DNA from 2 places in the Emticicia soli genome. Region 1 is predicted to be linked to the other one. Evidence: riboswitches for the same ligand, from Rfam matches in the RefSeq annotation. Region 1 holds a riboswitch; the other holds the start of a gene.

Region 1 (12,384 bases):
TAAAAAACATATTGGTAAAACTTGCCGGATTAAACATGTTATAACCGATATATGCACGGTGTGCACTCATAGGCAACAAGTCTGGGTTACCAACTCTCAAGAATAAGGTATTGCTGTTGTCAATAATCGGTTGTAGGTCTCTGATAGAAGGCTCGCTTACTTCTTTGCTATAATCGGCCCATATATAGCGGTTGTTTTTAAGGTCAATACTTACACTACCTGCAGGTATCAAAGCAAATACATCACGGTTGATTTTCTGGAAGTTAGTAGCATCTTTGCTACGGGCAAAGTTTCCTGTAAACTGGAAGTGTTGGGCCGCTAAACCAAACGAGATATTGATACCTTTATGGTTATAACGTACACTACTACCAAAACGATTATACATAAAATCGTTGTTGTAGTAGTTGCTCAAAGAATCTATTCGGCTTCCGTCGGTTGTTTGCACATTTCTGTCTACTGCTTCACGACGTAAACTGAAATTATAGAAAGTTTCAGAGAAGAATTTTTTCGATAGTGGCTCAACAAAAAGTAAGCTCGATTTAACCAGATGGCGTGGGCTATTAGTAAAGTTAATCTGATTGATGTTAGTTGGAATAGAGCCAACTGGTGCGTCAAACAACTGGTTAATCGAGTTCTGGCGGGCTTCACCATCCGAAATATTATAATTGTAAGTTAAGCTGGCAGCAAAGTTTCTGCCTTTTTTCATGAACTTATGGCGATACAAGCCAATAAGCGCAACAGCAGTTGAGTTGAAATCATTAAAGTTGTTAATGGCTGTTTCGTTCGATTTCGTAGTGCCGTTTCTGAAAAACTCCTGTAAGCTATTAAACTTGGTTGTTCCATCGCCCATTCTACCGTTACCAATCAATATCAAGGTATTAAGCGAGTCTATTGTTTTTTCGAAACGTAAACTTGCACGGTGATTGCGGCTTATGCGATTCTGATAGCTATTTTCGAAGTTTTTAAAAGATGAATTATTATTAAGGAAATTCTCTCTTTCCATTTTTTTCGATACCAATTGTTGGGTCTGGCTGAAATAATAATTCGAGCTGAATTTAGTCTTTTTGGTATCGTAGTTATAGTTGGCACCTGCGGCGTAGTTTTCAGAAAAACCTTGGAAATTACGACCTCCAATCGGAATAGTGATGCTTTCTTCGGTATCGTTATCATAAAAGTACCTTACACCGCTGCTGAAACCAAAATCGGCTTCGTCGCCCCAGTTATTGGCCTGGCTACCTCTGAAATCCTGAAAATCGTCTCTTGATATACCAGTCTGATTAATATTGTTTCCTAAACCCAGAACCGAAAACTGTTGTTTAGAATCAAATCTGTTATAGTTTCCTTTTAGTTCGGCTCTTTCTTGTGTACCGATACCTGCTGTAACTTTTCCGAATCCACCTTTTTTGAAATCATCTTTCAACTCAAGATTAACAGTTTTTTCTTTTTTACCATCGTCTACCCCTGTTGCTTTGGCCTGTTCTGATTTATCATTGAAAATCTGAACTTTTGTAATGGCCTCGGCCGGTAGGTTTTTGGTAGCAGCTTTAGGGTCGTTACCAAAAAAGCTTTTACCATCAACAGTTACTTTTTTTACATCTTGTCCCTGGGCTTTTATGTTACCGTCCTGGTCTATCTGTACACCGGGCAATTTTCGCAAGAGGTCTTCGACCGATGACCCCGGTGGCACTTTAAAAGAGGCTGCATTATACTCAATGGTATCTCCCTTTATATTTAAAGGAGCTCGGGCCGTTTTTACTACTACCTCCATTAGTTCGTTGGCAATAGGTTTCAGTTTTAACTTGCCCAAATCGTTTACAGCACCATCTACAGGCTTTACATCTGTTTGAAAAGGGATGTAGCCTACAAATGAGATTTTGAGTAAGTAATTGGCTTTTTTTACATTTTTGAACTCAAATGCACCGTTTTCGTCGGTACGACCGAAATTAACCAAAGTTGAATCTTTGGGTTGAAGTAGCATAACGGTAGCGAAAGGCATAACCGCATTGCCTGAGTCAATGGCAATGCCCTTAATCGAAAACCTTGTTGGATTTTGGGCAAATAAGAAAAATGCTGAATGCATAAGCACAGCGAGTAGTAGTAAGCGCTTTTTCATAACGTATTTAGAATGGTAAAGTAATACATATAAACAACTAAACAATTAGTTGTTTATGATGCGAAGGTAAAAATATTTTTTTGTTTGAAAGAATATTTTAAGTTTTTTTAACTTTAAAATTTCACTGAGTTTTTTTTTACATATTTTAATACTTTTTTACTAAACTATTAGCTAACCTATAGCTATATTTCAAGCAAATAATTGCTTTTAAGAAAGCTACTTTCCTGCTTTTTTACTGATAAAAATTGTATTTTTTTGTGATTGATTAACAATAATCTGCTTATTTATATCGTTTTTTTGGACTTAGGCATTGTATTTGCCTAATTTTGTAACAGAACCAAATCAATATATAATGTTAAAAAAATATGTATTGGGTTCGTTGTTAGTCGTTTCATCGTTAGCCTCAAAGGCTAATGACCTTCCAAAATCCCGCACAACTTCACCGAAAGAAGAAAACGAAAAGAGTAGTTATTCAAAATTAACCGACGACCTACAACGATTCGCCCGAAAACTTATTGGCATCCGCTACAAATGGAGCGGCAAAACACTCAAAGGATTTGATTGTTCAGGTTTCGTAAACTACGTATTTGCCAAATTTGGTATGAATCTCGTACATCGTAGTTCCGACCTATTTAAAATGGGGTCTCATACCAGCCTCGAAGACGCACTACCCGGCGATCTTATTTTCTTCAAGATTAACTCTAGCAGAAAAGACGAGGTTTCTCATGTAGGTATAATATTAGAGTCAGATAAAAATGGTTTGAAATTTATTCATTCTGCCTGTAAAACAGGGGTGAGTATCAGTTATCTGAAAGAAAAATATTATACTACGCACTTTGCAGGTATCCGTCGTATAATCGATGGGCTGAAAGAAGGTAAATAATAATTTTACCAAATATTAATTCACAAAATAGTTGGTTTTCAGAATAAAGAGTTGCTATATACCAAAAGCAACTCTTTATTTTTTTGTATCTAGGTATCCAAGAAACAATGGCGATAGGTGAAAATATCGTTGATACTATTGATTTATAGATAAAATCTCCAAAGTGAAAATTGTTTAAAGATAATTTGGGCTATCATTTTAACTATTTTAGATATATTTTCATACTAAATTTTGCTTTTGTTTTGCTAATTGTCGTACTTTGTGAGAGTATCAAGAAATTCCCTTTTGCGGAAATCCAACCGAGTAGAAACACTACGGTGGTAAAAAGATGCGGGCAACAAGATTCCTATTTCTTGCTTGTCAAAAAAAGTTTCTTTTTCTTCTGCACAGAGTATTTTAGCATACACTTTTAGAAAATCATTTAAAACTAAATAAGATTTATGGCGTACCTATTTACTTCCGAATCTGTATCGGAAGGACACCCGGACAAAGTTGCTGACCAGATTTCTGACGCTCTGATTGATAATTTTTTGGCGTTTGACCCGTCTTCAAAAGTTGCGTGTGAAACCCTAGTAACAACAGGTCAAGTAGTTTTGGCAGGGGAAGTAAAAACTAAAACATACCTTGATGTACAAACGATTGCACGTAATGTAATCTCGAAGATTGGCTATACTAAATCGGAATATATGTTTGAGGCAAACTCTTGCGGTATTCTGTCGGCTATCCATGACCAGTCTGATGATATTAACCGTGGTGTTGACCGCACAGCCGACGAGAGAAACTTTGAAGAAAAAGCTGAATCACAAGGTGCAGGTGACCAGGGAATGATGTTTGGCTATGCTACTCGTGAGACCGATAACTATATGCCTTTGGCTTTAGACTTAGCTCATAAGATTCTACAAGAACTTTCGGCTATTCGTCGTGAAAACAAACGTATTAAATACCTACGCCCTGATGCAAAGTCGCAGGTAACAATAGAATATGCTGATAATAACAAACCTATCAGGATAGATACAATTGTAGTTTCAACACAACACGATGATTTTGGTACTGACGAAGATATGTTGGCAACTATCCGTAGAGATGTTATTAACTATGTGATTCCTCGTGTGAAAGCAAAATTGAAACCATCGTTACGTAAATTGTTTAATGATGAGATAACCTATTACATTAACCCAACCGGTAAATTTGTGATTGGTGGCCCACATGGTGATACCGGTCTTACTGGCCGTAAGATTATTGTTGATACTTATGGCGGTAAAGGTGCTCATGGTGGTGGTGCTTTCTCTGGTAAAGACCCATCAAAAGTTGACCGTTCGGCTGCTTATGCTACTCGCCACATTGCTAAAAACCTTGTAGCTGCTGGTGTATGTGACGAAGTATTGGTTCAAGTATCGTATGCTATCGGTGTAGCAAAACCTTGTGGTATTTTTGTAAATACTTATGGTACTGCTAAAGTAAAAGGCGAAAACGGTAAGAAATTGTCAGATGGTGAGATTGCACGTGTTGTAGAAAAAATATTTGATATGCGCCCTTATGCAATTGAGCAACGTTTGAAACTACGTAACCCAATATATTCTGAAACAGCAGCTTATGGACACATGGGTAGAGAGTCGGAGTGGGTTAGAAAAGTATTTAAAGGGCCTGACGGAACTGAGAAAACTGTTGATGTTGAATTATTTACTTGGGAAAAACTAGATTATGTTGATACAGTAAAAGAAACCTTTGGTATCTGATGCTGGCTATAATACAATACTTGATAAGGAGGGCTTGCTCTCCTTATTTTTTGTTTTTAATATACTGAAAATTCAGTATATTTTGAAATTTATGAAATATATATATTTGAGATTTCGAAGTCTATAATAGAAAAAAGACGTGCCAAATAGCACGTCTTTTTTCTATATGAGTATTAGTATTTTGTTTATCTGGCTACTTCAATGAATTTGCCATCCTGGTATCTGATAATCGGAACAATTTTATTTTCGTTCGATTTGCCTGTATAATCAAAGCCATCAAGCGTATAGCCTTGCGTATATTCAATTGAATCGAGGTTATTTCTAAGTTTATTTGGGCCTGATTTTAACATTCTTCCATAAAACAGTACCATATCATATCCCCAATAGCTATAATAAGAAGGCGTAATATTCTGGCTATTGATGTAAGCACTTCTGAAATTTTTTACCTCTTCTTTCTCACGGTCCATATAATCGAGCTGTATTAAATACAAATCTCTGTTGAAAACGTTGAGTGAAGCACCTTCAAAATCAAAAGCTGCCGAAGCTGCTACAATAGGGGCGTTAATTCTTTTCTTATCTAATGAGCTGATAATTTTAGCTCCTAAGTTTTGTTCACTACCCGAGATAAAAATATGGTCAGGTTTGCGTTTCACATCAATATCTTCAGAGCCATTATATTTTTTAATAGCCAATACATTTATACCTTTTTCTAAGGCTTTATCACGATAAATATAAGCAAAGGTCGAATCTTTACGGGTACTACCATAGTAAATGGCTACCGAACGTGCCGATTTCTCATTAGTAATATACTCCAGAGCCTTTGCTGCCTGTGCTTCGTAAGAAGGAGAGGCTAAGAAAACTGATTTCTCGTTGCTAACCAATTGCAGGTTGTTTGATAATGGATGAACCTGTATAGCATCGCTCGATTTTATGAATGAGGTGGTAACTTTGTTTACTTCGGGATAAAGTGGGCCAATAATTAAGTCTACTTTATCAAAGGCACGGTTAGTTACTATATTATTTGTATGCTTTACATCACGCTCTATATCAAAAGCGTATAGGTTCAGATTTATTTGCTCCGATGCCAGTTTTTCCTGTGCCAGTTTCATGCCTGCAAACATATCATACACATACTGATTGGCACGAGTAGTTCTGTTTGGGTCAAACTCAAACAAACGGAAGGGTAGCATAACTGCTACATTAATAATGTTGTCGTTTTCTTTGGATTTATTTTTTTTCGATTTCCCTGAAGCATCACCACCCAGATTGAACTGATTTGTCAGTTGGTCTGACAGTTCCAAGTCTGCTCGGCTAGCATTCTTACTATTCTGAATATTGTCAACAATTAACTGAGCAAGAACAGGATTATCTGGCGATTTCTGGTAAAGATTTTTAAGCTGGCTTAATTCTTTAATTTTGCTCAGATACGTATACTGCATGTTTTCAATATCGGCTCTCCATGCTTTAGATGCAATCCGATTAAGATATTGTAAGGCTTCGTCGGGTTTATTTTCGGCAAAGGCAATATTAGCGTATAAGTAAGTGGCATCTTCCATTTTTCTCCAGTCCGGAAAACGCTCAAAAAGTTGTTTCAGCGTGGTGCGGGCATCATAAAACTTGTTCAGCTTAAAGGCTGACAAAGCATAATAATAATGCACATAAGGCGAAACGGTGTTTGTGTATTTTTTGCCTGTAAGAGGTAAGAGTATTTCTTTTGCTTCAAAATACTTTTGGTCGGCATATAATTGCACAGCTTTTTTGTAACGCAACAAATAATCGTTATCACTAAGACTAGCTTGCTGTTGTTGCGCAATGGTAGAATATGATAGGAATAAAAAAATGAATAAATTTTTTGTTCTTCTCATAGTATTGATTTGAGGGATTTATATGAAGTGAGTGTGAGTAACTATAACTCACACTCAAAAAAAATTATTTCTTTTTATTCTGATTCTGCTGTTTCTTTTTCAGCTCCTCTTGTTGTTTGCGGCTTTCTTCGGCTAGTTTTACTTGGTTTTCCATAAACTGAGCGAATTTGCCTTTTTTAGCACCTTGCGGATTAGCCTGATATTTCACTTTGTTGTTCATCAGAATCTCCCGAATTTTATCTTCATCAACGAAGCGACGCACGATTTGTTGTTGCGCAATGGTGATAACGTTCGAAACAAGGTAATAAAAACTCAAAGCAGCAGGGAAACTGTTTAAGACAAAGAAGAAAACCAGCGGAAACACATAGCTCATTTTCTTCATGTCGATTGGCCCCGGCTGGTCTGGTGTAATCTGGTTGTTGTAGTAGGTAAATGCCAAACTTGAAACTGTCATTAATACTACAAACAAACTGATGTGGTTACCAATAATAGGCAGATTAGTTGCCCAGCTAATCGGATAATCGTATGTTGAAAGGTCAGAAGCCCACAAGAAGTTTTTCTGACGGAACATAATCATATTCGGGAACAAGAAGAATACCGACATCAGAATAGGCATCTGTAACAACATAGGTACACAACCACTTAGGGGGTTAACACCTACCTGCTGGTATAGCTTCATTTGTTCTTGTTGCATTTTTACCTGGTCGTCGCCTACTTTTGCTCTAATCTCGTTTAGCTCAGGAGCCAGAATACGCATTTTTGCCGAGCTCACATAAGATCTGTAAATAAGCGGTGTAAGTACCAGTTTAATTATCAATACAACTATAATAATTAATAACCCATAATTGCTAACAAGGTTTTCAACCATGTTAAATAATGGTACAAAAATATAGCGGTTAATAGGCTTCACGAAGTCGTAACCTAGATATACGTTTCTATGAAAACCTGTAGCAACAGTTTTTACCTCGCTGTAATCATTCGGTCCGAAATAGAAACGGTAATTACCTTTTCCTGTTTTCAGGTCAGCAATCGGAAGATTTGCTTCTACCTCAGCTATTTTTACAACATTTGGGTTTGTTTCCGGCGTGGTAAGCTTAAATCTTGGATTTGTCATCGGCTGATTTTTCGCTACAATACCAGTAATAAAATATTTTTGCTTAAACGAAAACCACTGTACAGGGTCAACTAGCGTTATGTCTTCGTTATCTACTTTGTTAGAGCCAATATCATCAAAATCATCTTCTTTGGCATCCCAATAGTTGATTTGAGCCGCCTTACGGTTTTCGTTAATATCGTGCTCTAGCACTTTCAGGTTATCTAACCAGTATAAACGAGCAGGCTGGTTTTGTACAATAGCATCTAAACCAGCCAGATTGATATCGTAATCAACAGTAAAGCCTGAACCACGAATGGTATATATTTGCTCTACATACTGATTATCGGCTAGTGCTAATTTGAAAACTAATTTTGTTGAATCGCCTGCTTTTAGTACAGTCGATTGGGTAGAGGAGGTATAAAAAAGTTTTTTAAGGTCAACTTTCCCTTTGTTTGTCTGAATTTCAAGATTCATTTTAGAACTCTTGTCATCAAAAAGGGTTAGAGGTGTCTTATTGCCTGCTTTGAAATCGTCGTAAGCCGAATAGTTTTTAAGAATAACTTCTTTTATGTTTCCACCCTCGGTGCTGAATATATATTTAGCATCTTGGTTTTCGATTACGATATCTTGTGCAGTTCCGATAGCTGCCGATGCAAAGTCACCAAATGCTGCTTTTATAGCAGTTGTATCTGTAGCCGGAGTAGTTTTAGGTACTACTTTTGTTGCATCTGCCGGAATCGCTGGTTTTTGCTCTTGAGGGGGAGTTGAAGGCATAAAATACATATATCCAGCCCACATTGCCAACAACAATACAATACCAATTATTTGGTTTTTGTCGATTAATTTTTCCATTAAAAATTTATAATTCGTAAAAAATACACTTCGCAAATTAAAATTGCCTACAAAATTCGCAAAGATTCACAATAAATCCTAATTATCAGGCTTCTGTAAGAGCTTGCTATTCAAAGATTTACTAAAACACTGCTTACTTTGATGCTGATTTCTTACTTGCCGCATTTTGGATAGCTGCTTTCACGAAATTAACAAACAGTGGATGAGGGTTCATTACTGTACTTTTTAATTCAGGGTGAAACTGCACACCAATAAAATATGGATGGTTTGGTAGTTCTACAATTTCTACCAGCCCGCTATCAGGATTAACACCCGAAATAACCATACCTGCCGCTTCGTATTCTTTCAGATACTTGTTGTTGAACTCCCAACGATGACGATGACGCTCTTTAATGTTGGTTTTGCCATAAATTTTCTTGGCCAATGTCTTGTCTTTTAGTTTACAAGCATAGGCTCCTAAACGCATGGTGCCGCCTTTATCGGTTACGTTTTTCTGCTCTTCCATCAGGTCAATTACCGGAAACTGTGTTTCTGGTGCCATTTCGGTAGAATGCGCTTCTGGCATACCAATTACATTTCTGGCAAATTCAATACAAGCCATTTGCATACCTAAACAAATGCCAAAGAATGGAATATTGTTTTCTCTTACATAACGTACGGCAGCAATTTTACCTTCAATGCCTCTTTCTCCAAAGCCCGGTGCTACCAGAACACCATCTAAACCGCTGAATTTCTCGGCGATATTTTCAGGAGTAAGGCTTTCAGAATGAATCCATTCAATACTTACTTTACATTCGTTGGCTGCTCCGGCATGAATAAACGATTCTGCAATTGACTTATAGGCATCTTTCAACTCAACATATTTGCCAATAAGGCCAATAGTAACGTGCTCAATCGGGTTTTTAAATCTGCCCAAAAACTTTTTCCATGCGTCCATATCTGCATCCTTGTCGTTGTAGATATCGAGCGTGTACAATACTCTTTGGTCGAGCTTCTCTTTCTGCATCAACAAAGGCACATCGTAAATCGTTTCAGCATCTATTGCTTCAATAACAGAACTTTGCTCAACATTACAGAAAAGAGCGATTTTCCTACGGATATCCTGTGGAAGAGGGTGCTCTGTACGGCAAACAATAATATCTGGCTGAACGCCTGACTCTTGTAGCATTTTAACCGAGTGTTGAGTCGGTTTAGTTTTCAGCTCACCCGCCGACTGCAAATAAGGCACAAGCGTAAGATGAATTACAAGTAGGTTATCGGCTCCTAAATCCCATTTCAACTGGCGAACAGCCTCTACAAATGGAAGCGATTCGATGTCGCCCACACAACCACCCAGCTCAGTAATGATAATATCATAATCGCCGGTTTCTCCTAATTGAAGAATGTTTCTTTTGATTTCGTCGGTGATATGAGGGATTACCTGCACAGTTTTGCCTAAGTAATTACCTTTACGCTCTTTCATTATCACATTGTAATAGATGCGTCCGGTTGTTACATTATTGGCTTGAGAAGTAGGAACATTCAGAAAACGCTCGTAGTGGCCTAAGTCTAGGTCTGTTTCCGCACCGTCGTCGGTTACGTAGCACTCGCCATGTTCGTAGGGGTTTAGTGTGCCCGGGTCTACATTGATGTAGGGGTCAAACTTTTGAATCGTTACTGATAAGCCTCTTGATTGGAGGAGTTTGGCTAAAGAAGAGGCAATAATGCCTTTTCCAAGTGATGAAGTTACGCCGCCCGTAACGAAAATATACTTCGGATTTCGGGGTTGCCCGTTCATTGACATGTGGTCTAAATATCTTTGATTACGGGATACAAAGGTACGATTTTTTGTCGAACTCTTTCGGGTAAAATTTGATAAGTTTTTAAGTTTTATTGTAAGTTGTTGACTATCAGTAGCTTGGCAAGGGTGTTAAATTTAAAGATGTTTTCTGATTACTCACACATATAAGAAAAACTCTCCTGATATTTATCTTCTTTCCCATTTTGTTTGCGGGTAATATTGGTTTTTGCAGGGTAGTTACCGTCGTTGTATTCATATTGGTAAGTAAAATCAATATCACCATTAATAGAGTAAATTCTGGCAGCCGTTACATTGTTTTTATTTATAAAGTAAGTGGTGTTTTCGGCGCCTATACGTGCCGAAAACACTACAAAATAGACCATTATATTAGACAGAGAAGAATCCAAATAGGGTGATTTTTTATCGTCGAAACCCAGGTTTTCCAGAATGGTTGTTTGTTTACCATCTTTCAGAATACTTATTTTTGTAATATTCCCGTTTTTATCATAGGCGATAGTAGTCTGGATAATAGCATTAAAAGTAGGCAGAGATAGGTCTATTTGCTCGACTTGTTTGTTAGCGTTTACAATTACATTACTCTTGTTCTCAAAAGTTTTTCCTTCGCCGTCTTTTCCTACAAAATTAATGTGAGATAAATTTCCTTTGGCATCATAATCAAACATGATAGCATAGCTTTTATCTCTAGAGCTTTCAGCCTTAACCGGAAGGTTGTTTTCATAAGTAATTCTATCAAAATCAGAAAAACCAGCAAGTGAGGTGGGTAGTTTTTGTGTATTGTAATCAAGATTATAAATGATTCCGTGCCCATGATTGGCGTTTTTGAGCATACACTCCTTTACAACTTGTGGCGTGCCTTTACTAGCTAAGGTCACTATATCATTGCAAGCGTGCAGCAGAGGGCTACACAGTAGTAAAATGTATAAAGATTTATATTTGGGCATGTGTAATAAACAATATTAATCAGACAATTAATAGGGCAAATATCATGCAGAAAAACCAGAATATAAATAGAAGTGGTGAATACATTGTAAAGTTGGGCTATATCTGTTGCATAAGAAGACATGAAAAAGGAATTGTACACAAATGGGTCAAACCATTTTACTTAACAACTTGTTGAGTATTGAGAAGATTACAGCAACAAACAAAGTTATGTTGACAGATAAGCAACTGACATATTACAGAACGATAGGAGATTTAAGTGCTGATACGCTTATTGAGCAATTGGTGGCACAAGAAGGGATTAGTTTCTTACGCTCTCTGATGCCTTTTCTGGCTGATTTCAAAAAGCTTGATTTCTCTGGCCAACCTCAATTACTGCAAGGTTTTCTCAGGCAAAACTCTACTTACCCTGATTTATTTAATAAGAAGGAGTTGATTCGTGCTACAGATTTTTACAGGCAGAACCAACAAACGATAGGGCTAATTTTAGGGCTTTATGCGTTGCCATATTGTTATCTCGGGGCTGATGGTGCAAGGGTCTTATATCTATCAGAGCGGATACGGAAAGACACCTACAATAGATTAATAGAAACAGGTAGTTTTCTGAAAGCAGTGATGAACTACGATAACTGGACGAGCCAGCGGATATTTGCTATTTGTACCAAAGTGAGGCTCATGCACGCAGCAATCAGGTATTTTACTTTGCATAGCCAACAATGGGACATGGCGTGGGGATACCCCATTAATCAGGAAGATATGCTCGGAACAAACCTGGCTTTTTCGTTGGTGGTTTTAAAAGGAATGCGAAAACTGGGATACAGCATTGATAATGCTTACCAAAGGGCGTATCTGCATACCTGGAATGCGATAGGTTTTTTATTAGGTGTCGATAAAGCTATTTTACTTGCCAACGAACAAGATGCCATAGGAGTGGAGCGGCTGATTGCTGCCCGGCAATTCAGGCAATCGGCTGAAAGTCAGGCATTGACAGATTCTTTAATGAAGGCTATCAGGAACATAAGCCCTAATGAATTGACAGCGAATTTGTTGCAGGCACAGTCAAGGTTTTTGCTGGGTGAAAAATATGCAGAAATGCTGG
Region 2 (12,384 bases), on a different contig from region 1:
TTCTTTTCACGCCGCTTGATGTGTATTTTGTATCGGGGCAGTCAGGAATTTTACATACAGCCGCTGTTGATACTTTTCTTGTAACAGCTAAAAGGTACTTGGCCAAATATCCTGAAAAACAATTGTTGATTACTGGCCACACCGATAACGATGGGCCAGACGAAAAAAATCAGACGTTGTCAGAAGTGCGTGCCGATAAGGTAAAAAGTTTACTTGTTACCGAGGGTATCAAGGCAAATCAGATGAGCACCGAGGGGAAGGGAGAAAAAGAACCAATTGCCTCTAACGATACCAACGAAGGCAAAGCCAAAAACCGCCGGGCAACTATCAGGCTCAAAAAATAAAGCCTTGGTGCCAGCCGAACCAAAACTAATGTCTTACTATTTAATGATATTTATATAATGGAAAATCTACAATGTTTATTCGATAATTTCCCTTGGGATATATTTCTTTTCTGGCTTTTACCTTTGTTGTTGTTGGCGTTTTTGCTTTGGTGGTTTATGAATAATAAAATAAAAGCCCTCGAGACCCACAAGGCAGAGCTGCACGATAGAATAAAATATCTGGAAAGTGAGTTGGATGCTTGCCGCAAAACACGCATTTCGGTAGCCGTTGATACAAGCACCACTACTGCCGCTGCAGGTGTAGTAGCCGGAATTGCTGTTGCACCAACGCCTGTGGCACCTACCGCAAAAGACGACCTCAAGATTGTAGAAGGCATTGGGCCAAAAATTGAAGAATTGTTCAATAAAGCGGGTATTTATACCTTTGCACAGTTGGCCGATACGCCAGCCAGCCGAATGAAAGAGATATTGGATAAAGCCGGTAGCCGATTCCAGATTCATGACCCTACAACCTGGGCCGACCAAGCAGCCCTAGCACGTGATGGAAAATGGGACGAACTCAAAAAATGGCAAGACGAACTTTATAAAGGGAAACTGTAATATCAATTATATTTATACATTGCCTCTTTCTTATGTATCAAGGAAGAGGCTTTTTGTTTTATCGGGTAAAGATTCTACTTTGAATATTTAAAAGGTGTTCTTGATGATACTACAAATTTTGGGTTTCTGCTCAATAACAATGATTGTCAGGTGTAACCTTTATTGACGATAGTGCATCTCATAGATATGAAAGCAATTCTTTTTATATCTTCCTTGCTATTGCACTGTGCAACTGCCTTCGGACAAAGTGTTGTTGTAGAAACCACTGATGTAAACAACTTCTGGATAGCATTTGATAGCTTAAAAGCTGAAACAGACGTTAATAGACATGAGCAAATTATCAGAAGACATTATTTCGAGAAAGCCACACCCGGATTATCCGAATTTATTAAACTAAGAGCCTGGACACCTCACAGATTTGTAGAAACTATAGCGAAGCACCCGACATTCTGGCAAACGGTGCGCCATAAAACACTAGGGGTAAATAATAACCTGCCACAGATTCGCCAGCTTTTTAAGCAATACAAAAAAATATATAAAAACTTTGCCCCGCCTGAAATCTACTTTGTGATGGGCTATATTGAAACCGGAGGTACAACTACTCAGAAACAGGTCTTAATTGGCACAGAAATAGCCGCTGCCGACAGCACAGTAAATACTGAAGGACTCCATCCTTTAGTACAAAGTTTTATAAGTTCTAATAAAGGAGCGTTTTCAATTGTTGCCCATGAACTTACACATACGCAGCAAAAAGGAGGTGATTTAGGCGGGAAGCGTAATACCAATTTATTAGGACTTTGCCTGGCTGAGGGTAGTTGTGAATTTATTGCCGAACTACTTTTGAAGCAAAATATCGATAGGCCTTATATGGCATACGGCAAAGTCCACGAGAAGGAATTATGGGACAAATTTAAGGGTGAGATGCACGAAAAAAATACTGCCGATTGGTTATATAATGGTGGGTATAAAAAAGAAGGAGATGCTGATTTAGGCTATTATATAGGTTATACTATTTGTAAAGCCTATTATGAGCAGGCACGAAACAAGAAAAAAGCAATCAGACAGATAATAGAACTTGAATACGAAAACACAGCTATGCTCGACTCTTTTCTGAAAAAATCTCGTCTGTTACTGTAAATTAATCACAGAAAAACTGCCAATAAGAAAAAGCTATACTCCCTTTACTACTATGTCTGCAAATACTATCATTGTTGATTGCCTGTGCCTTTGTATGAATTTTTAACCCCTTATTCGCATTTACAATAATTATTACAAACCCCATTCGAACCATTCGAACTTCTCTAACAGTGTTCGAATGGTTCGAGCGGTTCGATATATCAAAGTAGATATTCTATCTATTATACTATATTTATTTGTATAGAATTGAAATATTAAATATTTATAAAAAATATAGTTCTCGTAGAGCCGTATTGCAATACGGCTCAAGGGCTTACCTAACTTTTTGAGCGAAATGTATGCAAAATTCTAGATGTTTCCGAGGTTTTACGTCAATTTACAGTTGAAAACAAATTCTACGACAGGAGCCGTATTGCAATACGGCTCTACGAAAAATGCAATTTCAATGGGCTTTTTGTTGAGTTCTAAGAATGAAATAAAGAACTATATATAATAATTATTAAATACCCAATTCGAACCGCTCGAACTTCTAGAACAGTGTTCGAATAGTTCGAGTAGTTCGAGTCTCTGAACTTTACTATTTATATAATTTATTTATTACAAACCCAAATCGAACTGCTCGAACTTCTCTAACAGTGTTCGAATGGTTCGAGTAGTTCGAGGGTTTAGGGTTTATAAATTATCATAAACTTATCAACCGGATGGCTTTTTATCTGCTAAAAATTTAAATCTTTAAAAAAAAATTCCGTGATTCGCAGTCTGTAAGCCGTGTTGCTCATTTGCTTTTGCCGATGGGTTAAATATGTTGAATAAGTGGCATCTTATGCCAGAAATTATTATTAGAAAGATGAAACGAATTGCCATTTTTGCTTCGGGGTCGGGGAGTAATGCCGAAAAAATCATTAATTATTTTCAAGACAATGAATTGGTGCAGGTAGATTTATTATTCACCAACAACCCACAGGCAGGCATCATAGAGCGAGGCCGCAGGCTCGGTGTTCCGACTATTATATTTGATAAGAAATCATTTGCTAAAACTGATAAGATTGTTGAAATACTCAAAAAACAAGAAATCGACTGGGTTATTCTTGCAGGTTTTTTATGGTTAATTCCGGCAAATCTCGTTAAAGCGTATCCCAACAAAATTATCAATATTCACCCTGCGCTGTTGCCTAAATATGGTGGCAAGGGTATGTGGGGGCATTTTGTGCATGAAGCCGTGCACGCCAACAAAGACACTGAGTCGGGCATCACAATCCATTATGTGAACGAGCATTACGACGAAGGTGAAGTGATATTTCAGGCAAAATGCGACATTGAAGAAGGCGATTCGCCAGAAGATATTGCCGCCAAAGTGCAAGTGCTTGAGCACAAGCATTTTCCGGAAGTGATAGAAAAACTGATTTTAGGCTAAGAGTAGGTTTAGCATAAACACACTCTACAAACCACATTGACTTATGGTACGTGTTTTTTATAAAGAAGGCAAGCAAGTCAAGAAAGAAACAGATGTACGTGAAATTGGGCATCTCAGAAACCTGATGTGGGTCGATTTACAGTCGGCATCAGCAGATGAAGAAGAATGGATTGAAGCCAAGTGCGACATTAGTTTTCAGACACCCCAAGAGATTGTAGAGATTGAAAGCAGTGCCCGTTATTTTGAGCAAAACAACACCATCAATGCCAACTCAAACTTCCTGAAAAGTGATAGCGAGGGCTATCAGTTCTATCCGGTGTCTTTCATGATTCGGGATAATGTGCTGTTTACTTACCGTCAGGGAGATTCACGGAGTTTTGCCGATACGGTCAAAAAAATCAAGATAGGAGAAGAGGTGTTTAAAGATGGCGTAGATATTCTGCTGCTACTGCTCGAAACCCGTATTGAGTCAGATGCTGATTTGCTTGAGGCTATGACCAAAGACGTAAAAACCATGAGCCGTGCTCTAAGCCGTGAAAAGAAACCTAAACAGGCATCACTCCTTAAAATCAACGATTTGCAAGAAAATACCATGTTGATTCGTGAAAGTATCATCGATAAACAAAGGGTATTGTCGCAGATTCTCCGCAGCTCGTATTTCCCCGAAGACCGCAAAGAACGCCTGCGTATTGTATTAAAAGATATTAATTCCCTGCTCGAATACACCACATTCAACTTTGAGCGTTTAGAGTATTTGCAAGATACCTTTATGGGTCTTATTAATCTTGAGCAGAACGAAATCATAAAGATATTTACGGTTGTAACCATCATTTTTCTGCCCCCAACGCTTATTGCAGGTATCTTTGGTATGAATTATCAGGTTATCCCCTCATTAGACCACCCCTTTGGGTTCTGGATAGCCATCGCTCTTATGGTTTGTTCATCACTTTCATTCTTATTTTTCTTTAAACAAAAGAAATGGATTTGATAAAAATGCTGTTATATATACAATAGGTTCTGTCGGTTTTTAACCGGCATTGCCCAACAAAATAATTCATTCTGTTAGCTTATGCCAGTTTTACCAGTCAATACCGATTACCGTCCTCCCAGATGGCAGTTTAATGCACATATTCAAACCATTTACCCGAGTCTGTTTCGCAAAATTCCGGTTAATTACAAACGTGAGCGAGTAGAGCTCGACGATACCGATTTTCTGGATTTAGACTGGTCGTTTGCAGCCGATAAGCCTGCTAAAAAACTGCTTATTGTTACACATGGCCTTGAAGGAGACTCAACCCGCCACTATGTAACGGGAATGATAAAGAAGTTTAACGATAATGGTTACGATGGCCTGGGCTGGAACTGCCGCAGTTGCAGCGGAGAGATGAATCGCCTGCCAAGGTTTTATCATCATGGCGATGTTGACGATATTCGTTTTGTGGTAGAATACGCCATCAAAAAATACCAATACGAAGAGGTGATTCTGGTGGGCTTTAGCATGGGTGGCAGTATGACTTTACGATTGATGGGAGATGAGCCGCAAAGACTACCTGAGGCAGTAAAATGTGGTATTGCGGTATCGGTACCGCTTGATTTGTTCACCTCTGTATATGAGTTATACAAGCCGGGCCGACGTTTCTACATGAAACGCTTTATTGACAAGCTAGGTAAAAAAATAAGGCTAAAAGCTACACAGCATCCGGGTAATCCTTTGCTTAATCATGATGGCTATGAGCTTATAAAAAACTTTGAAGAGTTTGATAACCGCTATACAGCCAAAATGTATGGTTTTGAAAACGCACATGATTTTTACCGAAAAGCAGGTGCAAAGCCTTACCTTAAAAATATCAATAAACCTACCTTAATAATACAGGCAAAGAACGACCCTTTTCTATCGCCCGAATGCCTTGACCTCGGCGAGGCCGAACATAACAAACACTTGCTTCTGCAATTGCTTGATTTTGGTGGACACGTGGGCTTTATGCTACCCGACACCAACGAAACATGGGTTGAAAGAAGAGTAATTGATTTTGTTACAAACGATAGTATCAGTTTTGTATAGGGCCTTGCCAAAAGGCTCCCAAATTTGTTTTGAATGGATAAATTTCTTAATACTAATTTCTTATATAATACTGTAGAAGACTGGCTCTGGTTTCTCGGGATACTTATTGTTGGTTTTTTATTTAAGCGTATCATTTCGGTAATTGTCAGCAAAATTGTTTACCGATTAATGAAGAAAGAGACCAAAGGTGTGCCTCTTGCCGACTTTGTAAATCTTCTGCGCAGCCCCCTTGAGTTTCTGCTTGCCTTATTTATTATTTATGCAGCACTCAACGAAATAATTTTTCCACGTAAATGGCGTATCATCCCACTAGGCAAAATGCGTGTCGCCGATTTCATCGACCGCACGCTCGATATGCTTTTCGTGGTGGGTATCACATGGCTTATTATCAGGCTGATTCGCTTTTTTGCCTTGGTATATCTGAAACGAGCCGACGAAACAGAATCGAACAAAGAACGGCAGCTTGTACCTTTTTTCCGTGATATTATTATTGTAATTATAGCCTTTGTGTCGTTTTTTCTTACGTTAGGCTTTGTATTCAAGCAAGATGTTGTCAGCCTTATTACTGGTCTGGGTATTGGTGGGGTTGCTTTAGCTTTGGCTGCACGAGCCACACTCGAAAACCTTTTTGCATCTTTTACGCTTTTTACAGAACAACCTTTTATTGTAGGCGACGACATAGAGCTAGGCACAACGGTTGGTAAAATAGAAAAGGTGGGTTTCAGAAGCACACGTATCCGCAATGTTGACGGTAGCTTGGTAGTTGTGCCCAATCAGGTATTGGTTTCGCAATCGCTCAACAATATTTCGGAGCGCATGGAGCGCAGGCACAAATTTTTTATCCGTTTAAAACTAGAAACATCTATTCAGCAGATAAAAAAGGTGATAGACGAAGTTCAGACGGTGCTCGATAACCATGAGTCAATCAGTACAGGGCCACATGTAAAACTAGACACCATCGGCGAATACTCAATCAATATACTAGTAGTATTTATGGCTGCAACGCCTGACTACTGGCTTAGTAAGAGTATCAGAGAAGAGGTAAACGTGGCTATTCTGAATATATTAGAAAAAAATGCAGTAGAGCTTTCTCGCCCTGCAACAACCTTATTCAGCGTAACTGACGAGAAAAATATAGATAATGATTATTGATTTTCACCGAGTGATTAGGATTTAAATATTTTGCGAAATACTAGAAAAAACACAAATCTTGTAGAGACGTATTGCAATACGTCTCCTGTCGTAGAACCTGTTTTTTTTACAAATTGGCTCGATTTTTTAGTATTTTGCCCGTAATTGGTTTAAGAAGTTAGATATACCTCTGAGCCGTATTGCAATACGGCTCTACGTAAAATACAATTTTTTTAGGAATGCTTATTTCTTTAATCCTAATAGTTCGCTTATACTCAAATAATCAACAATCAATCATTCACATAAACTTAAATAAATTATGTCACGCATAGCACTTATCACAGGCGCAAGTTCGGGTATTGGCAAAGCTACAGCTACAGCTTTTGCCAACAATGGTATTAATTTAATTTTATGTGGCCGCAGACAAGAGCGCCTCGATAGCCTGCAAGAGCATCTATCAAAAAAAGTACAGGTTACGACCTTGAAATTTGATGTAAGCAACAAAGTAGAGGTAACTAATGCCATTAACTCCTTAACCGACGAATGGAAAAGCATAGATATTCTGGTTAACAATGCGGGTAATGCACATGGTTTGTCGGCCATTCAGGATGGAGACGTTGACGATTGGGATACAATGATTGATAGCAACGTACAAGGGCTACTTTATGTATCGAAGTCGATAATTCCGGGAATGGTAGAGCGTGCGAAAGGACATATTGTAAACCTGAGCTCGGTAGCCGGAAAATACACTTATGCCAATGGTGCAGTTTATTGCGCATCAAAAGCAGCCGTTGAAGCACTAAGCGAGGGTATGAGACTAGACTTGACGCAACACGGCATTAAAATAACCAATATTGCGCCGGGAGCAGTAGAAACCGAGTTCTCATTGGTTCGTTTTAAAGGAGACGAAAAACGTGCGGCAAAAGTATATGAGGGCTTTGAGCCTCTACAACCTGAAGACGTAGCCGATGCAATTCTCTATGCCGTAAATACGCCACCAAGAGTTACTATTGCAGATATTGTATTGTATGCAGGTGCACAGTCGGCGCCAACTGTAATTCATCGGAAATAAAAGATTATTCTAAGCCAAAACTTACATTCGGAATAGAGATAATATGAATGACCTGTTACAGCGGGTGAAAGAAATAGACATCAGGCAGGTAGCCCGAGACCTCGGGTTTGAATTGATTCAAACCCGACGAATGCTGTGCCCGTTTCATGTAGAAGATACGCCATCGTTGGTGTTTTATCCGCCACCACAAAATGAGTTTCATTGTTTTGGGTGTGGCAAGCGTGGTGATGTAATTAATTTGTATGCCGATGTATGCAAGATAGATTTTAAAACTGCGCTCGAAGAACTTGGCAACAGATACATACCGGGTTATGATGGGCATGGCTCAAACAAAACCCGAAAGATTGATGTAAAGAGTATCTACACACAAAAGCCGGTTGAGGAAAAGCCTTTTGTATTTCAGGAGCAGTTCAGCCGTATTTATGAAGATTTTCAGCAGTTTTGCTTAAACCTGCCTGCAACAGAATCGACACGCAAAGCGGCTGAATACCTGCGAGGAAGAGGCATTGACGACTGGACAATCCGCCATTTCAGGCTTTTTGTAATTAAGAATTACGGCTTGGCTAATGATTACCTCAAAGAAAAATACAGCACGCCAGAGCTGATAGCGAGTGGAATCATGAACGAGCGAGGTAATCTGGTGTTTTTTAAGCATCCTATCATTATTCCATATTATCAGAACGGGCGAATTACCTATCTGCAAGGCAGAACCATCGGCGACCCTCCCGAAGGTACAAACAAATACCAGTTCTTGACGGGCATTCCCCGTACTATTTTCAATATCGATTCGCTTAAAAACCAACGAGGCAATGTAGAGGTGTATATTACCGAAGGTGCATTCGATTGCATGACACTCGTGAAGCAGGGCATGATAGCCGTAAGCCTTGGTAGTGCCAAGACCTTCAAGAAAGAATGGATAAAGCATTTCAAGAAATTTAATGTCTGGATTTGGTTCGATAACGATACCGCCGGGCAAGCAGGCGCAAGAGACCTGATAGAAATACTACACTTAAATGGTATATACGTAGGTATGAAATACCTGCCAAGCGGTATCAAAGATATTAACGAGTACTTTCAGCAGCGTTAATAAAAAAGACCCAAAATCTTGTTTTCTACAGATTCAAGTTCCATATTTGCATCATCAATTCAAAAAGATACTTTCCCGTAGCTAAATGGATTGATTTATACAGACGAGAGGAGAGAATAGGCTCTATGAATCTCGGGCAACCTGTCCCGCTACTTGCGATAAGGTGCCAAAACCTACCGAAAGGGTTAACACCATTCGGACTTATAAACCAATCATAGACAAATCGTGTTAAAAATTGGTTTTGTTTGCCGTATTACCGAAGGGTAAGCGTTTTGATGCACGCTGATTTGCTGTGTATCAGAAATTAGACTGAAGATTTTGTATTTACTCTTTTACAATGGAAAACCAACAGATATTTCGCTACGACGAACCATTTAAATTAGAATCAGGCCAGTGGCTGCCTGAGTTTCAGCTTGCTTATACAACTTTTGGAAAGCTGAATGCCGCAATGGATAATGTGATATGGGTTTGTCATGCATTTACAGGAAACGCTAACCCAACAGACTGGTGGAATGGCCTTATCGGCGAAAAACGTCTTTATAATCCGAGCGAACATTTTATTATTTGTGCCAATATTATCGGCTCTCATTATGGCTCTACCAATGCACTTAGCAAAAACCCTATTACGGGCGAGCCTTATTACCACGAATTCCCCTTTATTACTATCCGTGATGTTGTGCGTTCGCTAGATTTGCTACGCCAGCACCTAGGTATCTATAAAATTAATACGCTGCTGGGTGGCTCACTAGGTGGGCAACAGGCTTTAGAGTGGGCTATTTTACAACCCGATTTGATTGAAAACCTTATTCTCTTTTCGACAAATGCCATTCATTCACCTTGGGGCATTGCCTTCAATGAGTCTCAGAGAATGGCTATTGCTGCCGACCCAACCTGGAAAGAGCTCAGCCCGAAAGCCGGTGCTGATGGCATGAAAGTAGCTCGGTCGATAGCACTTTTATCGTACCGTAATTATGCTACTTATAACCGCACGCAATCGAGAGACGCAGGGCAGGTAGATTTTTTCAGGGCCAATACCTATCAGAATTATCAGGGCGAGAAACTCGGTAAACGCTTCAATGCATTTTCGTACTGGACACTCTCAAAGATGTTCGATTCGCACGATGTAGGGCGGGGGAGAGGCAAAGTAGAAGAAGTGCTCGAGACCATCAAATCTAAAACGCTGGTAATTGGTATTTCGTCTGATGTACTGTTTCCACCAGAAGAACAGGAGTTTATCGGTAAACATATACCCGGAGCAAGATACGCTTTAATTGAATCTTTATATGGGCACGATGGCTTTTTGATTGAGTTTGAAGCCATGACTGAAACTATCAAAAGCTGGCAGGCAGATCTAGCAACTGCTTAAGTTTGGCTTTATAAATAAAAATATTGGGTGTGAGAGTGAAAATCAGCGCTTAAAAACTCTGAAACACTCTCAGCCTGTAATTCTCTGTAAGGCGCTTACTTCGTGTAGAGTTCTGCAATACCGTAAATAAGGGAGAAGCCGCCGTTAAGCCTGCTGCCAATATCAATTTCGGATTAGTTATCGGATTCACATTCCATGCAGCCCATTCTATCAATACATATGCAAAAGGCGAGAAATTAGCTATCCCAAAACGAATAGGTCTTTTACCACGTTTATAGATACGGCTCACATCACTAATCTTTACTTCTACATATTCGTATCTATTCATCACTTCGTTTAATGAAGTAATCACAAACGTTGAGTCGGTAATATCGTAGAGATTATCTTCATACACATTGCCATCTTTGGTTTTAAACCTGAACATATCACCTTTGTAGAATTTGGTTCGTTTGCCGCTCCGCACTTTTTCAAGCACCAGGTATTTATCTTTTCTGAACATACTCCGTGCTCTGGAAGGGTCTTGTTTATACAGCAGTTCTTCTACCGATGGTGCTTCTCTCTGGTGTATATCCTGAGCAAAACCAGCAAAAGGCAGGCAAAAAATCAAAAGTAGTAAGCAATGTTTTAAATGAGTCATGAGGTTTGTTTTATTAGCGATGCATTCTCGCCGCTGTTTTATAATGCTTTTGATTAGAATCTTATGATTTCTAGAATTTTTCATTCACCGAAACCCCACCCGAAACAATCAGTTTCATAATATCGGCACTTGGTAAGTCGAGCATTTGTACATTTTCTCTTGGTACCAACACCAGATTGCCCGAAAAGGCATAACTATGTGGAAAATACACCGCAACTAAATCACTAACGCCAATACTACTCAAATCATTTTGTGTAATAAACCCAATTTTATAAACCTGTGCATCTTTGTTCATTAGCACAATTGCTCCTTGGTTAAACTTGCGTTTGTCACCAACAAAGGCCGAAATTAAATCTTTGAATGCAAAATAAAAAATCCGTACCAAAGGTAAATGGCTGATTGCATTCTCGATGATATTCTGCAGGGTTTGTGGCAGTAAAACCGAAAATACGAAGCCAATAAGCATTGTACCGCCAATGATAATAGCAGAACCCAAACCAGGAATAAATAAATCTCTGTTAGGGTCTTCGGTCGGAATCCTGATGCGAATAATGTTATCAACAAAATCAAAAGCACCGAGTAAGATAAAGAAAGTAAAGCCCAGAGGTGCTACGAAAAGTAATCCACGAATAAAATAAGAAAACAAACGACTAAGAATAGTTCTGCCAGACATAAAAAGGTGTTGTAAGAATTAGTAATGTAAAATAGGGTAAAGAGGTTTATAAAGAAAAACGCTAATGCCAGATTAAAAGTTTGTAAGGTGTAATTAAAATATGAAATAGGGGGTAATATTTAAAGAAATACAATAGAAATAACAAATTTCCTCATCGTTCATGTAAAGACAGTGCACTACTCTGTCTCTACCAAATTAGGCGTTTTTTACTAGTATTTATCACTTTAAATCTGAATAAATAGTCTATTAATTTAGGTAATCCCTATTGTAACGAATGCTCATACATAAATTAAAACACCTTCACTCCAATAAAACTATCTCCTGCAAACGTTAATGCCCAAACAGCAAAATATTTACATTTTATATCAGTGATAAGATTACCCGAATAAGCTAAAAGATTTTGTAGAGCAAATAAAAAATAGTAGTCTTGCAAAAAAACTAAGCAAACATTGATTATCGTTTTTGCTCAGAGTTTTAAGATAACAATTAACTAAAACCGAATTTTTAATTAATCTACTTTATGAAAAAGATTCAAAACCTGCTGTTGTTTTTGCTTGTAACTGCACATGCATTTGCACAGAACCTGAACTCGCCAATTCCGAATAACCCTGCCGTAAAAACCGGAACACTCAAAAATGGTTTGAAATATTACATACTCAAGAATGAAGAGCCTAAAAACCGTATGGAGATTCGTTTGGTGGTAAATGCCGGGTCGATACTCGAAACTGAAAAACAGCTAGGGCTTGCGCACTTCATGGAGCACATGAATTTCAACGGTACAAAAGAATTTCCTAAAAATCATTTGGTTGATTTTTTGCAAAAATCAGGAATGAAATTCGGCGCCGACCTAAATGCCGTTAC

Evidence for each region. A riboswitch is a leader RNA that binds a small molecule or an ion and turns the genes downstream of it on or off. The one in region 1 is predicted to bind S-adenosylmethionine.
Region 2: another riboswitch for S-adenosylmethionine. It lies ahead of WAE64_RS09520 (homoserine O-acetyltransferase family protein); the one in region 1 lies ahead of metK (methionine adenosyltransferase).

Annotation. Positions count from the first base shown of each region.
Region 1 is NZ_JBBEWC010000010.1:30,981-43,364, forward strand. It holds gene WAE64_RS16765 (outer membrane beta-barrel protein) at 1-2,113, opposite strand, end outside; gene WAE64_RS16770 (C40 family peptidase) at 2,466-2,996, shown strand; SAM-I-IV-variant riboswitch at 3,259-3,374, shown strand; gene metK (methionine adenosyltransferase) at 3,437-4,732, shown strand; gene WAE64_RS16780 (hypothetical protein) at 4,918-6,597, opposite strand; gene yidC (membrane protein insertase YidC) at 6,662-8,545, opposite strand; gene WAE64_RS16790 (CTP synthase) at 8,679-10,328, opposite strand; gene WAE64_RS16795 (hypothetical protein) at 10,478-11,218, opposite strand; gene WAE64_RS16800 (oxygenase MpaB family protein) at 11,430-12,384, shown strand, end outside.
Region 2 is NZ_JBBEWC010000005.1:354,321-366,704, forward strand. It holds gene WAE64_RS09475 (OmpA family protein) at 1-344, shown strand, start outside; gene WAE64_RS09480 (hypothetical protein) at 402-944, shown strand; gene WAE64_RS09485 (gliding motility protein GldB-related protein) at 1,131-2,081, shown strand; gene purN (phosphoribosylglycinamide formyltransferase) at 2,929-3,495, shown strand; gene corA (magnesium/cobalt transporter CorA) at 3,539-4,483, shown strand; gene WAE64_RS09500 (YheT family hydrolase) at 4,565-5,557, shown strand; gene WAE64_RS09505 (mechanosensitive ion channel family protein) at 5,591-6,709, shown strand; gene WAE64_RS09510 (SDR family NAD(P)-dependent oxidoreductase) at 7,008-7,760, shown strand; gene WAE64_RS09515 (CHC2 zinc finger domain-containing protein) at 7,804-8,847, shown strand; SAM riboswitch class I at 8,940-9,057, shown strand; gene WAE64_RS09520 (homoserine O-acetyltransferase family protein) at 9,185-10,213, shown strand; gene WAE64_RS09525 (hypothetical protein) at 10,263-10,850, opposite strand; gene WAE64_RS09530 (DUF502 domain-containing protein) at 10,921-11,523, opposite strand; gene WAE64_RS09535 (M16 family metallopeptidase) at 12,044-12,384, shown strand, end outside.